Regions from separate parts of the Nonomuraea sp. CX421 genome, predicted to be linked through region 1. Evidence: riboswitches for the same ligand, from Rfam matches in the RefSeq annotation. Region 1 holds a riboswitch; each other region holds the start of a gene.
What was found. Region 1 has a riboswitch for cyclic di-AMP ahead of AC5L3X_RS38495 (coiled-coil domain-containing protein). Riboswitches for the same ligand answer to the same signal wherever they lie in the genome.
Positions count from the first base shown of each region.

Region 2: it holds a riboswitch for cyclic di-AMP, as region 1 does, so the genes downstream of both, AC5L3X_RS21315 (C40 family peptidase) here and AC5L3X_RS38495 (coiled-coil domain-containing protein) in region 1, are expected to answer to the same signal.
Region 3: it holds a riboswitch for cyclic di-AMP, as region 1 does, so the genes downstream of both, AC5L3X_RS34040 (CHAP domain-containing protein) here and AC5L3X_RS38495 (coiled-coil domain-containing protein) in region 1, are expected to answer to the same signal.
Region 4: it holds a riboswitch for cyclic di-AMP, as region 1 does, so the genes downstream of both, AC5L3X_RS25620 (CHAP domain-containing protein) here and AC5L3X_RS38495 (coiled-coil domain-containing protein) in region 1, are expected to answer to the same signal.

Region 1 covers NZ_JCADBK010000042.1:15,169-18,717, forward strand. The annotation lists gene AC5L3X_RS38485 (DeoR/GlpR family DNA-binding transcription regulator) at 1-770, shown strand, start outside; gene galT (galactose-1-phosphate uridylyltransferase) at 767-1,849, shown strand; cyclic di-AMP (ydaO/yuaA leader) riboswitch at 1,917-2,054, shown strand; gene AC5L3X_RS38495 (coiled-coil domain-containing protein) at 2,059-3,012, shown strand; gene AC5L3X_RS38500 (carboxylesterase/lipase family protein) at 3,387-3,549, shown strand, end outside.
Region 2 covers NZ_JCADBK010000011.1:143,289-146,837, forward strand. The annotation lists gene AC5L3X_RS21305 (LysR family transcriptional regulator) at 1-321, opposite strand, end outside; gene AC5L3X_RS21310 (class I SAM-dependent methyltransferase) at 392-1,084, shown strand; cyclic di-AMP (ydaO/yuaA leader) riboswitch at 1,350-1,505, shown strand; gene AC5L3X_RS21315 (C40 family peptidase) at 1,564-2,160, shown strand; gene AC5L3X_RS21320 (DMT family transporter) at 2,324-2,737, opposite strand; gene AC5L3X_RS21325 (DMT family transporter) at 2,811-3,170, opposite strand; gene AC5L3X_RS21330 (MarR family winged helix-turn-helix transcriptional regulator) at 3,216-3,549, opposite strand, start outside.
Region 3 covers NZ_JCADBK010000029.1:31,549-35,097, forward strand. The annotation lists gene AC5L3X_RS34035 (LamG-like jellyroll fold domain-containing protein) at 1-1,071, opposite strand, end outside; gene AC5L3X_RS34040 (CHAP domain-containing protein) at 1,447-2,115, opposite strand; cyclic di-AMP (ydaO/yuaA leader) riboswitch at 2,127-2,276, opposite strand; gene AC5L3X_RS34045 (amidase) at 2,600-3,549, shown strand, end outside.
Region 4 covers NZ_JCADBK010000015.1:155,654-159,202, forward strand. The annotation lists gene AC5L3X_RS25610 (RNA polymerase sigma factor) at 1-794, opposite strand, end outside; gene AC5L3X_RS25615 (YciI family protein) at 951-1,379, opposite strand; gene AC5L3X_RS25620 (CHAP domain-containing protein) at 1,566-2,228, opposite strand; cyclic di-AMP (ydaO/yuaA leader) riboswitch at 2,240-2,376, opposite strand; gene AC5L3X_RS25625 (Gfo/Idh/MocA family protein) at 2,496-3,449, opposite strand; gene AC5L3X_RS25630 (aldo/keto reductase) at 3,468-3,549, opposite strand, start outside.

The DNA of each region.
Region 1 (3,549 bases):
AGCAGCGGCAGCAGACCATCCTTGAGCGCGTACGCGGCAGCGGTGGCGTCCGGGTGGCCGACCTCGTGCGCGAGCTCGGCGTCTCCGACATGACGATCCGCCGCGACCTCGAGGTGCTGGCCGAGCGGGGCCTGCTGGAGAAGGTGCACGGCGGCGCCACGGCCCTCGGCCCCGGCTCCACCGAGGAGCCGGGCTTCACCGCCAAGTCCGCCCGCCAGCAGCGGGAGAAGGACGCCATCGCGCGCCGCGCCGCCGGGCTGGTGCGACCGGGCACCGCCGTGGCGCTCTCGGCGGGCACCACCATCTGGGCGCTGGCCCATCACCTGGTCGGCGTGCCCGAGCTCACGGTCATCACCAACTCGATCCCGGTCGCCGACGTCTTTCATCGCAACCCGCGCGCCGACCGCACGGTCGTGCTCACCGGCGGGGTCCGCACTCCCTCCGACGCGCTGGTGGGGCCCGTGGCCGTGGCCGCGATCCGCCGCCTGCACGTCGACACGCTCTTCCTCGGGGTGCACGGGATGGGGGTGCGCGCCGGGTTCACCACGCCCAACCTGCTCGAATCGGAGACCGACCGGGAGCTGGTGGCCGCGGCGCACCGGCTGGTCGTCCCCGCCGACCACACGAAGTGGAACACCGTCGGCATCAGCACGATCGCCCAGCTGACCGAGGCCGACGTGGTCATCAGCGACGCGGCCCTGCCCGAGGACGCACGTCTTGAGCTGGCCGAGCGGGTCGGCGAGCTGATCATCGCAGAGGATTCGCAGTGAAACGGACCATCACCCACCTGGCCGACGGACGTGAGCTGATCTACTTCGACCGGCGCGACGACGCCGACCGGAGCGCGATCGACCGGCGGCCGCTCGATCCCCGGCCGGTGGCCTCGGAGCTGCGGTACGACCCGCTGACCGAGGAGTGGATCGCGGTGGCGGGGCATCGGCAGACTCGGACGTTCCTGCCTCCGGCTGACGAATGTCCGTTGTGCCCGTCGTCCGGCACGCGGGCCTCAGAGATCCCGGCGCACGACTATGACGTGGTGGTGTTCGAGAACCGCTTCCCCTCCTTCTCCGGAAATTTCGGCGCTTATGAGGATGTGGGCGGGTTGAGTGAGGTTCGCCCGGGGGTGGGGCGGTGCGAGGTGATGTGTTTCACCTCGGACCACTCCTCGTCGTTCTCGCGCCTGTCTCCCTCGCGGGTCGAGCTCGTCATGGAGGCCTGGGCCGACCGTACGGCCGAGCTGTCCGCCCTGGAGGGCGTCGAGCAGGTGTTCTGCTTCGAGAACCGGGGTGAGGAGATCGGCATCACGTTGACGCACCCGCACGGGCAGATCTACGCCTACCCGTACGTCACCCCCCGGACGAAGCTGCAGCTCGGCGCCGCCTCCCGCTACGCGGCCGGGCACGGGGGCGCCAACCTGTTCGCCGACGTGCTGGCCGCCGAGCGCGCCGCGGGGATCCGGGTGGTCGCCTCCAACGAGCTGTGGACCGCCTTCGTGCCGGCCGCCGCCCGCTGGCCGTTCGAGGTGCACGTGTATCCGCACCGGCGGACGCCCGACCTGGCGGCGCTGTCGGAGGAGGAGCGGGCCGCGTTCGCCCCGCTCTACACCTCGGTGCTGCGGGCGCTCGACGGGCTGTTCGACGTCGTCATGCCGTACGTCTCGGCCTGGCACCAGGCGCCCGTACGGCGGGACCGCGAGCTGGCCTACCTGCACCTGGAGCTGTTCAGCATCAGGAGGGCGCCCGGGAAGCTGAAGTTCCTGGCCGGCTCGGAGTCGGCGATGGGCGCGTTCGTCAACGACGTGTCGCCCGAGGAGGCCGCACGGATGCTTCGATCACAGGTAGATCACTAATTGATTTCTACTTAGAGTCGCATGACCTTCGTTTTACTACTAATATCCCTTCTGCACCGGCCATAACTGCCGTTGCGCGCCTAATCCCGGGCGCGTCGCCCGGGAACCGGGGACCCACCGCATCTGGGGTGAATCCACTTCGGTGGTAGGGCGACTCCCATGCCCGAACCCGTCAGCTAACCCGGTCGGCAGAGGGAGAGGACATCTTCGTGGCGGCTGCGCTCCCCACGCGTCTTGCCATCGGCCTCACCGCCGCCGCGGCACTGGCCTTCGGCTCAGCGCCCGCGTCGGCCGCGCCGAAACCCAGCGAGGCCCAGCTCCGGGCCGAGCTGAAGAGCCTGAACAAGAAGGTCGACAAGCTCATCGAGGCCTACAACCTCAAGCGGGTCGAGCTGGCCGAGGCCCGGCAGGCCGCGGCGACCGCCAAGGAACGGCTCGCCACCTCCGAAGAGGCCCTCACGACGGCCGAGAAGCGGGTCGCCGAGATCGCCCGGCTGCGCTACCAGAACGCCGAGCTCTCCCTGCCCAGCGTGCTGCCTCCCAGCAGCGGAGGCGGCGCGGCGGTGCTCGACCAGTTGACCGCCGAGCAGCAGGCCGTCGTCCAGGGCGTGGCCGACGCCCGGGACGAGAAGAAGCAGGCCGCCGAAGCCGCCACCGCGCTCACCGCCAAGGTCAGCGCCGACGCGACCAGCGTCGACCAGCAGCGCGACGAGGCCGAGGACCTCATCAAGGACATCGAGAAGAAGCTCCGGGATCTCATCCCGGTCAGCACCGGCCGGCGTTCCAACGGCACCTGGACACCCGAGCTGCCGTCCGGCTCGGACAACATCACCACCCGTACGCGTGCGATCCGGGCGTTGATCCAGAAGAACTTTGCGCTGCCGTACAGCGTGGGCTGCTTCAGGTCGGGTTCGAGCGGCGAGCATCCGCTGGGGCGCGCCTGCGACTTCATGATGAGCACGGGTGGTTCCATGCCGAGCGCGGCCAACTCGGCGCTCGGCGACCGCATCGCCGAATGGACCCTGCAGAACAGGGCCAAGCTCGGGGTCAAGTACGTGATCTGGAAGCAGCGCATCAACCACGGGTCCGGCTGGAGCGCCATGTCCAACCGGGGCAGCATCACCGAGAACCACTTCGACCACGTACACATCTCGATGCACTGAAGAGGGACGAACGGCATCTGACGCGCCACGCGCACCGACGACGAAGCCGATCGCACCGGTGGCTTCGCGCGCGAGCACCTACTCGACAGGCTGGCTGAGCAGTTGCGGCGCGGGTGTCCTGACCCGGTTCATCAGCCGTGCCGCCACCGAAGGGGACAGCACGCTCCCGCCCTTGGCGGCGGCCCGCGCTCCGTGCAGCAGGTCCTCCCGGGGAGCGTCCTTGAGCAGGTAGCCGATCGCGCCCGCCTCGATCGCCGGAAGGACGAGGGTATCCGGGCCGCCGGGCGGCGGCCCGGCGTTCGGCTAAATGCTTTGCCCGTAGCTGGCGCGCGCTGGGATGCTCGGCCGAGCAGGAACGGAGAGGAGACCGCGAAGTGGCCGTCACCGCGTCCGGCAGGCCGTCCGAGTCCGAGCCGGAAGTCCGCACGACGGCCGGCGTCCTCCGCGGCGGCCGCGAGGCGGGCCTGGCGGTCTTCCGCGGCATCCCGTTCGCCGAGCCGCCGGTCGGCGCCCTCCGTTTCGCCGCGCCACAGCCGC
Region 2 (3,549 bases), on a different contig from region 1:
CACGTAGGCGGTGGCCGCGCTGGGGAAGGCCGACACCCGCACCCGCCCCGCGCCCGCCTCGGCGAAGGCGCGCAGCCGGGTCTCGAACAGCGTGACCCCGTCGAGGATCTCCGACGCCTGGTCGAGCGCCGCCCGCCCGGCGTCGGTGGGCCGTACCCCGCGCGGCAGCCGGTCGAACAGCCGCACGCCCGCCCGCCGCTCCAGGGTGGCGATCTGCCGCGACACGGCCGGCTGGGTCATCGAGAGCTCCCCGGCCGCGGCCGAGAAGGAGCCGAGCCTGCCCACCTCGTGCAGCACCCGGAGCGACCAAAGGTCAAGCATGCATGGAGCTTATGCCTTTCATGCCGAATCCGCAGTAGTGCGCATGCCTCGGCCGGTGGATGCTCGGCACATGGAGACGATCGACGACCATCAACTGGACTGGCTGGACGAGGTGCTGCCCGGTGGGCCCGTCCGGATCCTCGACGCCGGGTGCGGCGACGGCGGGCTGGCCGCCGCGCTGGCCCGGCACGGGCACGAGGTCACCGCCCTGGACATCTCGGCCGAGGCCGTCGCGGCGGCGCGGTCGGCCGGGGTGCCCGCCGTGCGGGCCGACCTGGCGAGTCATCGGGACGACCCGTTCGACGTGATCATCCTGTCGCTTTCGCTGCACCACATGAGCCCGCTGGAGGCCGTGCTCGACCGGGCGGCCGCGCTGCTGGCCCCCGGCGGGACCCTGGCGGTGGACGAGTTCGCCTGGGACCGGGCCGGCGCGGCGGACGCCGCCTGGTTCTACGACGCGGGCGCGCTGCTGGCCGCCGCCGGGCTCGCCGACTTCCCGCGCGGGCCCTGCCCGGACCCGGCCGGGCGCTGGCGGGCCGCCCACGCGGGATACGCGCGCGGTGACGCCATGCTCGCCGGGATCGCCGCGCGCTTCCGGATCGACGACGTACGGCGTCAGCCGTACCTGTCCCGCTACCTCGGCGGCAGGTTGGTCTCCGGCGCCGAGGAGGTCGCCGGAGAGCTGTGGCGGATCGAGCGCGAGCGGATCGCGGCCGGGACCCTCCAGCATGTGGGGCTCAGGGTGACAGCGCGACAGAAGTGACATTTGGGACCTGACACACAGGCGTTTCGTCAAGTGTGAGGAGGGTCACATTCTCATTACAGAACCCCCTGATAAACAGGGGCTCATCACCTTACTGACACCTTTATCGGATCTTTACAGCTTGACTCTGCCTTTGCTTGTTCGTGACAAAGCGGCGTAGGTTCTGGCGTCGCGGCGAACACGCCATGTTCGCCGCCCGCCGACATCGGTCCGCCGATGTGGTCGAGACAAAGATCCGCCGGTCGCCGTCCGCCTCGAACGCGAGGCCGGTGACCTGCCGAATCCGTGCAGCCAGGAGGCACGGAACCGGGGACCCAGCGATCCTTCGTGGATCAGGGGTGAATCGGCGCGCATCGCGCCGTAGGGCGACTTCCAGGCCCGAATCCGTCAGCTAACCCGGTAGGCGTTCGTGGAAGATCCAAGGAGAAATCCTGTCTACCTCGCAAAACCCCCGTCTGTCCCGCCTTGCCCTGAGTGGCGTGGCCCTCACGATGACCGTGACGGCCGGCGGCCTGGTGCACCCCGCTCAGGCCGAGGTGGCGACGGCGAGCGGCTCGGCCCTTTCCCCCGCGACGGCCACGACGGCCACGACGGGCGCCACGGTGCGGACCACGGCGCCCGCGCGGACCAACGCCGGATCGGTGACCGTCGCGTCCGGGAAGAACAAGACCGCGAAGAGTAAGACCGCGAAGAGATCGAAGGCCGCACGGCAGCAGGCGAAGGCCCGCACGGCCGTCGCCGTGGCCAGGAACCAGATCGGTGACCCGTACCGGTACGGCGCCACCGGACCCGGTTCGTTCGACTGCTCCGGCCTCGTCCAGTACGCCTGGAGGAAGGCCGGGGTGACGATCCCGCGCGTGACGAACAGCCAGTACGCACGCATCAAGAAGAAGGTCTCCTGGAAGAACCTCCAGCCAGGAGACCTGATGTTCTTCCGCGGGCTCGGTCACGTGGGCATGTACGTCGGCAAGGGCAAAATGATCCATTCGCCGAGGACCGGCTTCACGGTACGCGTCGAGAAGGTCAGCGGGTGGCGCAAGTCGTCGTTCGTGGGGGCGGTACGTCCCGGTCTGTGACCTGTAGGGCCGAATGGGAGCTGGCGGAATCTCAGCGGTCTGTCGCCGACTTGTCGTTCGCGGCAGACCGCTGGGATTCGCTCCGCCGAGTGACTCCCGGCCGCTCAGGAGGGAGACCCGGCTTCGGGTGAATGCCGGCGGTGCGACCGCGAACCTCCTGGGGTCACCGGTCGGTCACGGTTCGCGCGTCAGACGTGGACGCGGCTTTCCCGGCCTCGGGCTCGGGGCTGTCCGCGAGCTTCAGCCAGACGACCCCCGCGATGATCACTGCCAGCCAGAACGCTCGAGTGACAGTGAGTGACTCGTCGAAGAACACCGGGCCGAGGACGGCGGCGCCGACTGCGCCGATGCCCGCCCAGACGGCGTAGCCGATCCCGACGTCGATGTTCCGGAGAGCGACGCTGAGGCAGAAGAGCGTCAGCAGGAAGAACACGACGGCGGAGACGGACCAGCCCAGGACGGTGAATCCCGCGCTGCCTCCGACGCTGAGCGCGTAGCCGACCTCGAATGCTCCGGCCAGCAGGAGCACGAGCCACGCACCGGCCTTGGAACCGTGCTGTGCGCCTGTCGCGGTCATGGGGGTCAGTCCTTTCGTGATGCGGGAGTGTGGGGCGAGCGGGTGGTGCGCGGTGGGGACGCCGGATGGCTCATCAGGCCGCTCCACTGAGTTGCAGTCCGACGACGCCGGCGATGACGATGAGGATGCCGAGGAGCTTCCTCCCGTTCAGACGCTCGCCGAGCAGCAGTGCGCCGACGACGACGATCCCGACGCCTGCCACCGAGGTCCAGAGGGCATAACCGACGCCGACGTCGAAGGTGAGAAGTGCCAGGCTGAGGAAGAAGGTCGCGATCGCGCCGCTGACCAGGGTCGCGGCGGTCCACCACAGGTGGGTGAAGCCCTTCGCCTTGCTTGCCGAGAGGGCCACCGCGATCTCGAAGATCACGGCGACTCCCAGGTAGAGCCAGCTCATGGGTGTTCCTTTCGGGTAGATTCCTGCATGTACATGCATATGAGAACGCGTGATTCGGCCCCCGCGATCGGGCGCGGGGGATCGTCAGGGGACGACCAGGTTGCCGAGGTCGCTCAGAGCGCGGCTGAGCCGGCTCGCGTCGAGCTGCGGATAGTGCGCCGCCACGTGGCCGAGGAGTTCGCGAACCCGCTCCTCGTAAGGGCCGCGCACCTCCCGGACCAGGCCCTCTCCCTGCTCGGTGATGACCGCGTAGACCCCGCGCCCGTCGTCAGGGCAGATGTCGCGGCGAGTCAGGTTCTTCGCCTCCAGGCGACTCACCAGGCGTGTGACGGAGCTCTGGTTCAAGCCGACCCGCTGGGCGAGATCGTTCACGCGCAGCTCCTTGTCGGGAGCCTGGGCGAGGTGCGTCAGCGCGCGG
Region 3 (3,549 bases), on a different contig from region 1:
CGTGGCCTTGACGATCTGCTTGCCGTGGATGGCGGTGCCGGTGTTCATGGTGAAGAAGGAGCGGTTGGTCTGGCCGGTTTCGTTCTCGTGGCCGACGCGGGCCACGTCGCTGGAGTTGAGGTAGTTGGTCGTCGGGTACTTCTTCCAGACCGACGTCCACGAGCCGCGCGGGGCCGACACCGACGGGTCCAGGTAGACGGGATAGCGGGTGCCGGGCGCGGTCAGCATGGCCCGGTCGGGGGCGAGCGTCAGCGTCTCGCCGGCCAGTTCCAGGCCCATCGCCTCGTGCCGCGAGCCCGGGGCCGGCCCTTCGCCCGGCCGGACGGCGGGGGCGGCGCGGCGGCCGTCGGGAGTGGCGGGCGAGTCCCACATCAGCGGCACCGGGGCGACGAACACCTCCGCGCCGGCCCGGTCGACCGCCTCGACGCCGCCGCCCCGGCTGCGCCGCACGGACAGCCCTTCGGCCCGGAGGGCGAACCGCAGCCGGTCCAGCCGGCCGTTCTGGGCCGCCTGCCGCGTCTTCACCACGAGCACGTGCGAGAAGCCGTCCACGTCGGCCGTGACCTGGAGGTCCACGCCGGGCAGCACCTCGGCGTAGGTGGCGGTGGGGCCGTCGAGGGCAGGCGCGGGCAGGCCGCCCGGCCAGGACACGGCCAGTGACTTGGCCCCTCGCGTGACCGTCGCCATCGGAGCCGCGCCGCCGCCGGAGAACCGTAGTCGGGCCGCCGTCGCGGCCGGGGCCACCGAGCCGTCGGGCAGGCGCCGCAGTGTCGTGTCCACCTCGACCCAGCGGCTGTCCTGGCGCACGCGGATCGGCCGGGCGTGCTGCTCCAGCACGAGGGCGCCACCGGGGGTGGCGTGGACCGTGCGCGTCTCGGTCCGCAGGGAGCCGACCTCGACGCGCTCCCCGGTCAGCCGCGCCGCCGACAGGGCCTCCCGCTCGGTGGCGGCCCCGGCCGCGGGCGGCTCGGCCCGCTCGGCCCGCTCAGCGCCCGAGGTGGCGGAGGTGGCGGAGGTGGCGGTCGCCGGCGGGACGACGGCGGTGCCGGCAACGAAAAAAGCAGCCGCCATGGCGACTGCTGTGACACGTCGGGTGGTGTGACCGGGACCTGATGGGGTGTGCCCTCTCGCCTGCACCGCGATCACCGCTCCGATAACGCGACAGGCGGGTGTCCGCATGAATCCACTCGACTCTCCTCCGGCTGGTACGGGGCGGCCCCGGGATGGTGTCCGACGAGGGAAGGGGCCGTCACGGCCGCCGGCCGATCCGACCGAACTACGATCTTGACCGCACTATACGACGCCATGGTCATCCCGTCACCAGCCCACTTCGGCCGACCCGTCCGCCGTCCTGAAAGAAACGACATCCGCGCCCCGGCGTGCGGGGCGCGGATGTCGTCCGGACGGGGGATCTCCGGCGGAGGGGGTCAGGAGGAGGTCAACCGGTCAGGCCTTGTAGGCGGGGTAGCCGTAGCCCGTGACCTGCGTCTTGGGCCGGACTCGCTCCTCGACCTTGCCGTTGCCGGTGTTGCCCTCGATCGCGGTGATCGTGCCGTCGCCGTTGTCCTTCTTGACCAGGCCGACGTGGTCGATGCCGCTGGTGGACTCGCCGCTGTTCCAGTCGTAGAAGACCACGGCTCCGGGCTTGGCGCCGTCGCCCCAGCGCTTGTTGGCCTTGAACCAGTCGGCGTAGGTGACGGTGTAGGCGTCCCAGCCCATCGTGCTGCGGGCGCCGGCCTGCTCGCCGACCCAGGAGATGAACATGGCGCACCACGGGGCGTTGGCGTACAGCTTCGGGCTGCCGCCGCCGTCACGGGCGAGGGTCTCGGCCGCGCGCGGCGAGGACATGTACCAGCTGTGGTACGGGGTTCCGCCGCCGGACGCGTTCTCCTTGACGCCGATCTGCGATTCGGCGATCTGCAGCACGCTCTGGGTGCTCACCTGGTTGGCGGGGGCCGCGGCGACCTGCTGCTGGGAGGCGTTGGTCTGCGCCGGGTGCTGGGCCGCCATCGCCGGCGCTCCGACGAAGGCCGCACCGGCCGCGATGGTCAGCCCGACTGCGATCCGGGAGGCGTTGGCCTTGATCTGGGCGCGGTTCAGGATGTTCTTGGCCATGCAGAGATTGCTCCTTGCTTCCATTCCGCCTACCGGGTTAGCTGCCGGGTTCGGGCGTGGAAGTGCCCTACGGACCGTCTCTGGAAGAGATCGACCGATTCACCCCAGAAATGAAGTGGGTCCCCGGTTTCGCGATGTCGCGGATTCGGCGGGCCACGTCGCTCTGCGCTGAAGGTTCACGCAGGTCAGGACGTAGTCTCCGGCAATTGAACGGTAACGCGGACGTCTCTCTCAGCCCTGGCGTCTACCGCATATGTCCACCAAGGTATGCGAATCGTATAGAGCACTGCAAGCGCGGTTAGGGTCCCCCTAACGGAATCCCCTATCCCGCAACGGATGTCGGCCCGAACTTTTACCTTTCCACCCTCAAACGGGCCTCTCGGAAAGGCAAAGCGGGGGCGCTCCAGACCACCCCGCGATAGATCGAACCGCGACCGGCATGGTATGGAGACTGTCCACTGTCGTGACACCCGTGAGGACCACCATGCCGATCTCCCTTGGCCCGTTCGCCGGCCGCGGCATCACCGAGCTCGCCCGCGACCTGCGCGCGGGCCGGACCACGTCGGCCGAGTTGACCGAGCTGGCGCTCGACGCCATCGCCCGGCTCGATCCGCCGCTCAACGCGTTCGTGACCGTCGACGCCGACGGGGCCCGGGCGGCGGCGCGGCGGGCGGACGACGAGCTGGCCGAGGGCGCCGATCGAGGCCATCTGCACGGCGTGCCGGTGGGCGTCAAGGATCTGATCATGGTCGCCGGCCTGCCCGTGACCATGGGATCGCGGCACTTCGCCGGCCACGTCGCCGAGACCGACGCGGAGTGCGTGACGCGGCTGCGCCGGGCCGGCGCGGTCATCGTCGGCACGACCACGACCCACGAGTTCGCCTACGGCCCCACGGGCGACCGGTCGGCCACCGGCCCCTCACGCAACCCCCACGATCCGGCCCGCATGTCGGGCGGCTCCAGCGGCGGCAGCGCGGCCGCCGTGGCCGCCGGCCTGGTCCCGCTCGCGCTCGGCACCGACACCGGCGGCTCCGTGCGCATCCCCGCCGCGCTGTGCGGGGTGGCCGGCTTCAAGCCCGCGTACGGCGCCATCCCGGCGGACGGCGTCTTCCCCCTGTCGCGGACTCTCGACCACGTCGGCGTCCTCGCGGGCGACGAGCGGGACTGCCTGCTCGCCTACCGCCACCTGGCCGGGACCGCCCCGGCCGAGGGCGGTCACCCCGAGTCCGGCGCGGATCACGGCACCCCGGCGGGCCCGCCCGACGACGCCGGGGCCGCGCGGGTGGCCTGGCTGGATCCCACCGGTCTGTTCGCCTGCGACGCGCGGGTGGTGAGCGCCGTGCGCGCGGCGGCGGGGCCGCTGGAGGAGGTCCGGCTGCCCGCGGGGATCGCGGGGGAACTACGGGAGACCTACACCGCCGTCCAGAGCGCCGA
Region 4 (3,549 bases), on a different contig from region 1:
CCGCGGTTCTGGTCCATCAGCAGGATCGGCTCGCCGGACGGCCCGACGCGCGCCCGCGCCCGCGACGCCTGGATCTCCATCAGCGCGACCAGCCCGTGCACCTCGGCCTGCCGGGGCATCAGCCCGGCCAGCACCCGGCCGAGCCGCAGCGCGTCGTCGCACAGCGCGGGCCGCATCCAGTCGCCGCCGGCGGTGGCCGAGTAGCCCTCGTTGAAGACGAGATAGATCACCTCCAGCACCGAGGCCAGCCGCCCCGCGAGCTCATCGCCCTGCGGCACCTCGAACGGGACCTTCCGGTCGGCCAGCGTTCGTTTGGCCCGCACGATCCGCTGCGCCACGGTGGGCTCGGGCACCAGGAAGGCCCGGGCGATCTCGTCGGTCGTCAGCCCGCCGAGCACCCGCAGCGTCATCGCCACCCGTGCCTCGGTCGACAGCACCGGATGGCAGGCGGTGAACACCAGCCGGAGCAGGTCGTCCTCGATCTCCTCGACATCGGGGAGCTCGTCCTCGCCGTCGAGGTCGCGGCCGAGCTCGACCAGCTTGCGCTCGTAGCGCTCCTGGCGGCGCAGCAGGTCGACGGCGCGCCGCTTGGACACCGCCATGAGCCAGGCGCCCGGGTTGCGCGGCACGCCCGACTCCGGCCACTGCTCCAGCGCCGCGACCAGCGCGTCCTGCGCGAGCTCCTCGGCCAGGCCGAGGTCGCCGTGCATCATCCGGGCCAGCCCGGCGATGAGGCGGGCCGCCTCGATCCGCCACACCGCCTCGATCGCCTGATGGGTCTCGGAAGCCGTCACCGGCCCATGAGACCAGCCCCCGGGCCCGCCCGCAACCGCGCCCGCGACGCGTCCGTCCGGCCCGGAATCTCGTGCCGGCCCGGAATCTCGTGCCGGGCCGCGATCTCGAGACGGCCCGCGGGCCCGCCACCGGCCAGGCGTGGCGGGGCGACGGGATCAAGCGCCTTCGTGGCCCTCCAGGGACCCGCGCAGGGCGCGCTCGCGCTCGGCGGTCTCGGGCGACATCGACTCCGGCGGCAGGTCGGTCGGGTCGAACACCTGCCACACGTGCAGGCCAACGCCCTCGTGCCCGCCCGGGACGGGGACCCGCATCGCCCATTCAAGGGCCTCCTCGCGCGACTTGACCTGGATCAGCCAGAAGCCGGCGATGAGCTCCTTCGCCTCGGTGAACGGCCCGTCGAGCACGGTCGCCCTGCCCCCGCTGTAGGCGATGCGGGCACCGTGCGAGCTGGGGTAGAGCCCCTCGGCGGCCAGCAGGACCCCGGCCTTGACCAGCGACTCGTTGTACTCGGTCATCGCGTCCACCAGCTCCTGGCTGGGCATGACGCCGGCCTCGGTCTCCTCGTTGCCCCTGCCAACGATCATGAACTTCACGACGCCGACCTCCTTCGTCCGTTGCCGGGGCCCCGGCCGGACCCCGCGCTCACCAACGCGTCGAACTCCGTGCCCGCGAATCGACACGTCTCGCCAGGATTGTTCCGGAGAAGCGGCGAGCGCGCGCCCGAGGGGGAGTGGGGCGCGCTCGCCGGAAGGGGGAGGCGGAAAGGAGGGTCAGGCCGCGTACGACGGGTAGCCGTAGCCGACGACCTGCCACTTGGGCCGGACCCGCTCCTCGACCTTGCCGTTGCCGGTGTTGCCCTCGATGGTGGTCAGCGTGCCGTTGCCGTTGTCCTTGACGACGAAGCCGACGTGGTTGATCGAGCCGATGCTCTTGCTGCCGCTCCAGGCGAAGAAGACGACGGCGCCGGGCTCAGGGGTGGTGCCCCAGCGGCCCTGGTCGGCGAACCACTGGGCGTGCGTCACGGTGTAGGCGTCCCAGCCGATCTGGGACCGGGCGCCGGCGTTCTCGCCGACCCAGGAGACGAACATCGCGCACCAGGCGGCGTTGAGGTAGGCGGCCCGGTTGCCGCCGTCACGGGCGATCGTCTCGGCGGCGCGCTGCGAGTCGGCGTACCACTTCTGGAACTTGGTGCCTCCCCCGTAGGCGTTCTCCGAGATGCCGATCTGGGACCTGGCCAGGGCGAGCACCTGATCCGCCGTCACGCTGACCACGTCGGCCTTGGCCGGGGTCTCCGCGCCGGCGCCCGCGTGCTGGGGGGTGTCGGCGGAGGCGGGGGCGACGACGCCGAAGGCCGCGGTGGCGGTGAGGGTGACGCCCAGGGCGGCGCGGGCGGCGTGGCGCCTGAGGGTATGGGAAAGACGACTGACGGCCATCGGTGGGGGACTCCTCGCTTCCATACCGCTTACCGAGTTAGCTGACGGGTTCGGACGTGGAAGCTGCCCTACGGCACGATGTGCCGATTCACCCCAATGAGACCTGGGTCCCCGGTTCCGCGAGAGGCGGATTCAGCGGTCGCAGGTAGATCCTGCGATGTTCTTGTCGATGGAACGGCAACGAACCGATAAAACGGACGTATGCCGCGAATGCCCCATAAGGTAATACAGCGGGCAAGGGGATGACAAGGTGGGTAACTGCCCTGGTCAGGAAAGTTGTCGGCGAGCCGCCGCGAGCAGCCCCATCATGGCGAGGCTCTCGTCAAGGGGCATGATCGCGCTCTCGGTCCGCCCGGCGGCCAGCGCGTCGCGCACCTCGCGCACCTCGCCGGCGTATCCGTTGTCCTCGGGAGCGAGCTCGTACGTCTCCGATTCGATCGACGGCCCGCTCAGGGTCATCCGTCGCGGCGCCCAGAACGGCGCCTCGATGTCGGCCCGCATCCCGGTGCCGACCACGTACGCGCTGTTGGGCAGGGCACCCAGTAACGAGACCTCCACCAGCGCCCGCCTGCCGCCCGGGTAGAGGAGCACGCCCGCCGCCTCCGCGTCCACGCCCGACGGCGCCAGCGACCCCGTCATCCGCAGCTCCGGCGGTGTCCCCAGGAGCAGCTGAGCCAGCCCGAACGGGTAGATCCCGAGGTCGAGCAGTGCCCCGCCGCCGAGTTCCGGAGCCCAGAGCCGATGCAGCGGGTCATACGGCGAAGCGAATCCGAAGCTGGCGTGCACGGAGCGCAGGTCACCGAAGCGCGGATCGGCCGCCAGCCGCTGGATTAGCGGGTTGAACCGCATCCACATGGCCTCCATCAGGAAGACGCCGGCCTCGCGGGCCAGCCGCACCATCCGCTCGGCGTCGGCGAGCGAGGCGGCCAGGGGCTTCTCGCACAGCACCGCCTTGCCCGCGGCGATCGCGGCCTCGGCCACCTCCAGGTGCTGGGCGTGCGGCGTCGCCACGTAGACGGCGTCCACGGCGGGATCGGCGCACAGCGCGGCGTACGAGCCGTGGGCCGACTCGGCGCCCAGTGCCGCGGCCAGCGCGCGTGCCCGGCCGAGGTCGCGCGAGCCGACGGCCGCCACCCGCATCCCCGGCTCCGCCGCGATGACCGCCCCTACGGTCCTGGCGATGCCGCCGGTCGCCGCGATTCCCCATGAAAGATCCCTCATAAGGAGGGATCGTAATCTTTACCCCCTGTTGAACTGATCCGGGTCGGGTCCGAGCCGTTTCCCGATGTTCATCGCCCCGATAGCCGCGATGTCCTCCTGG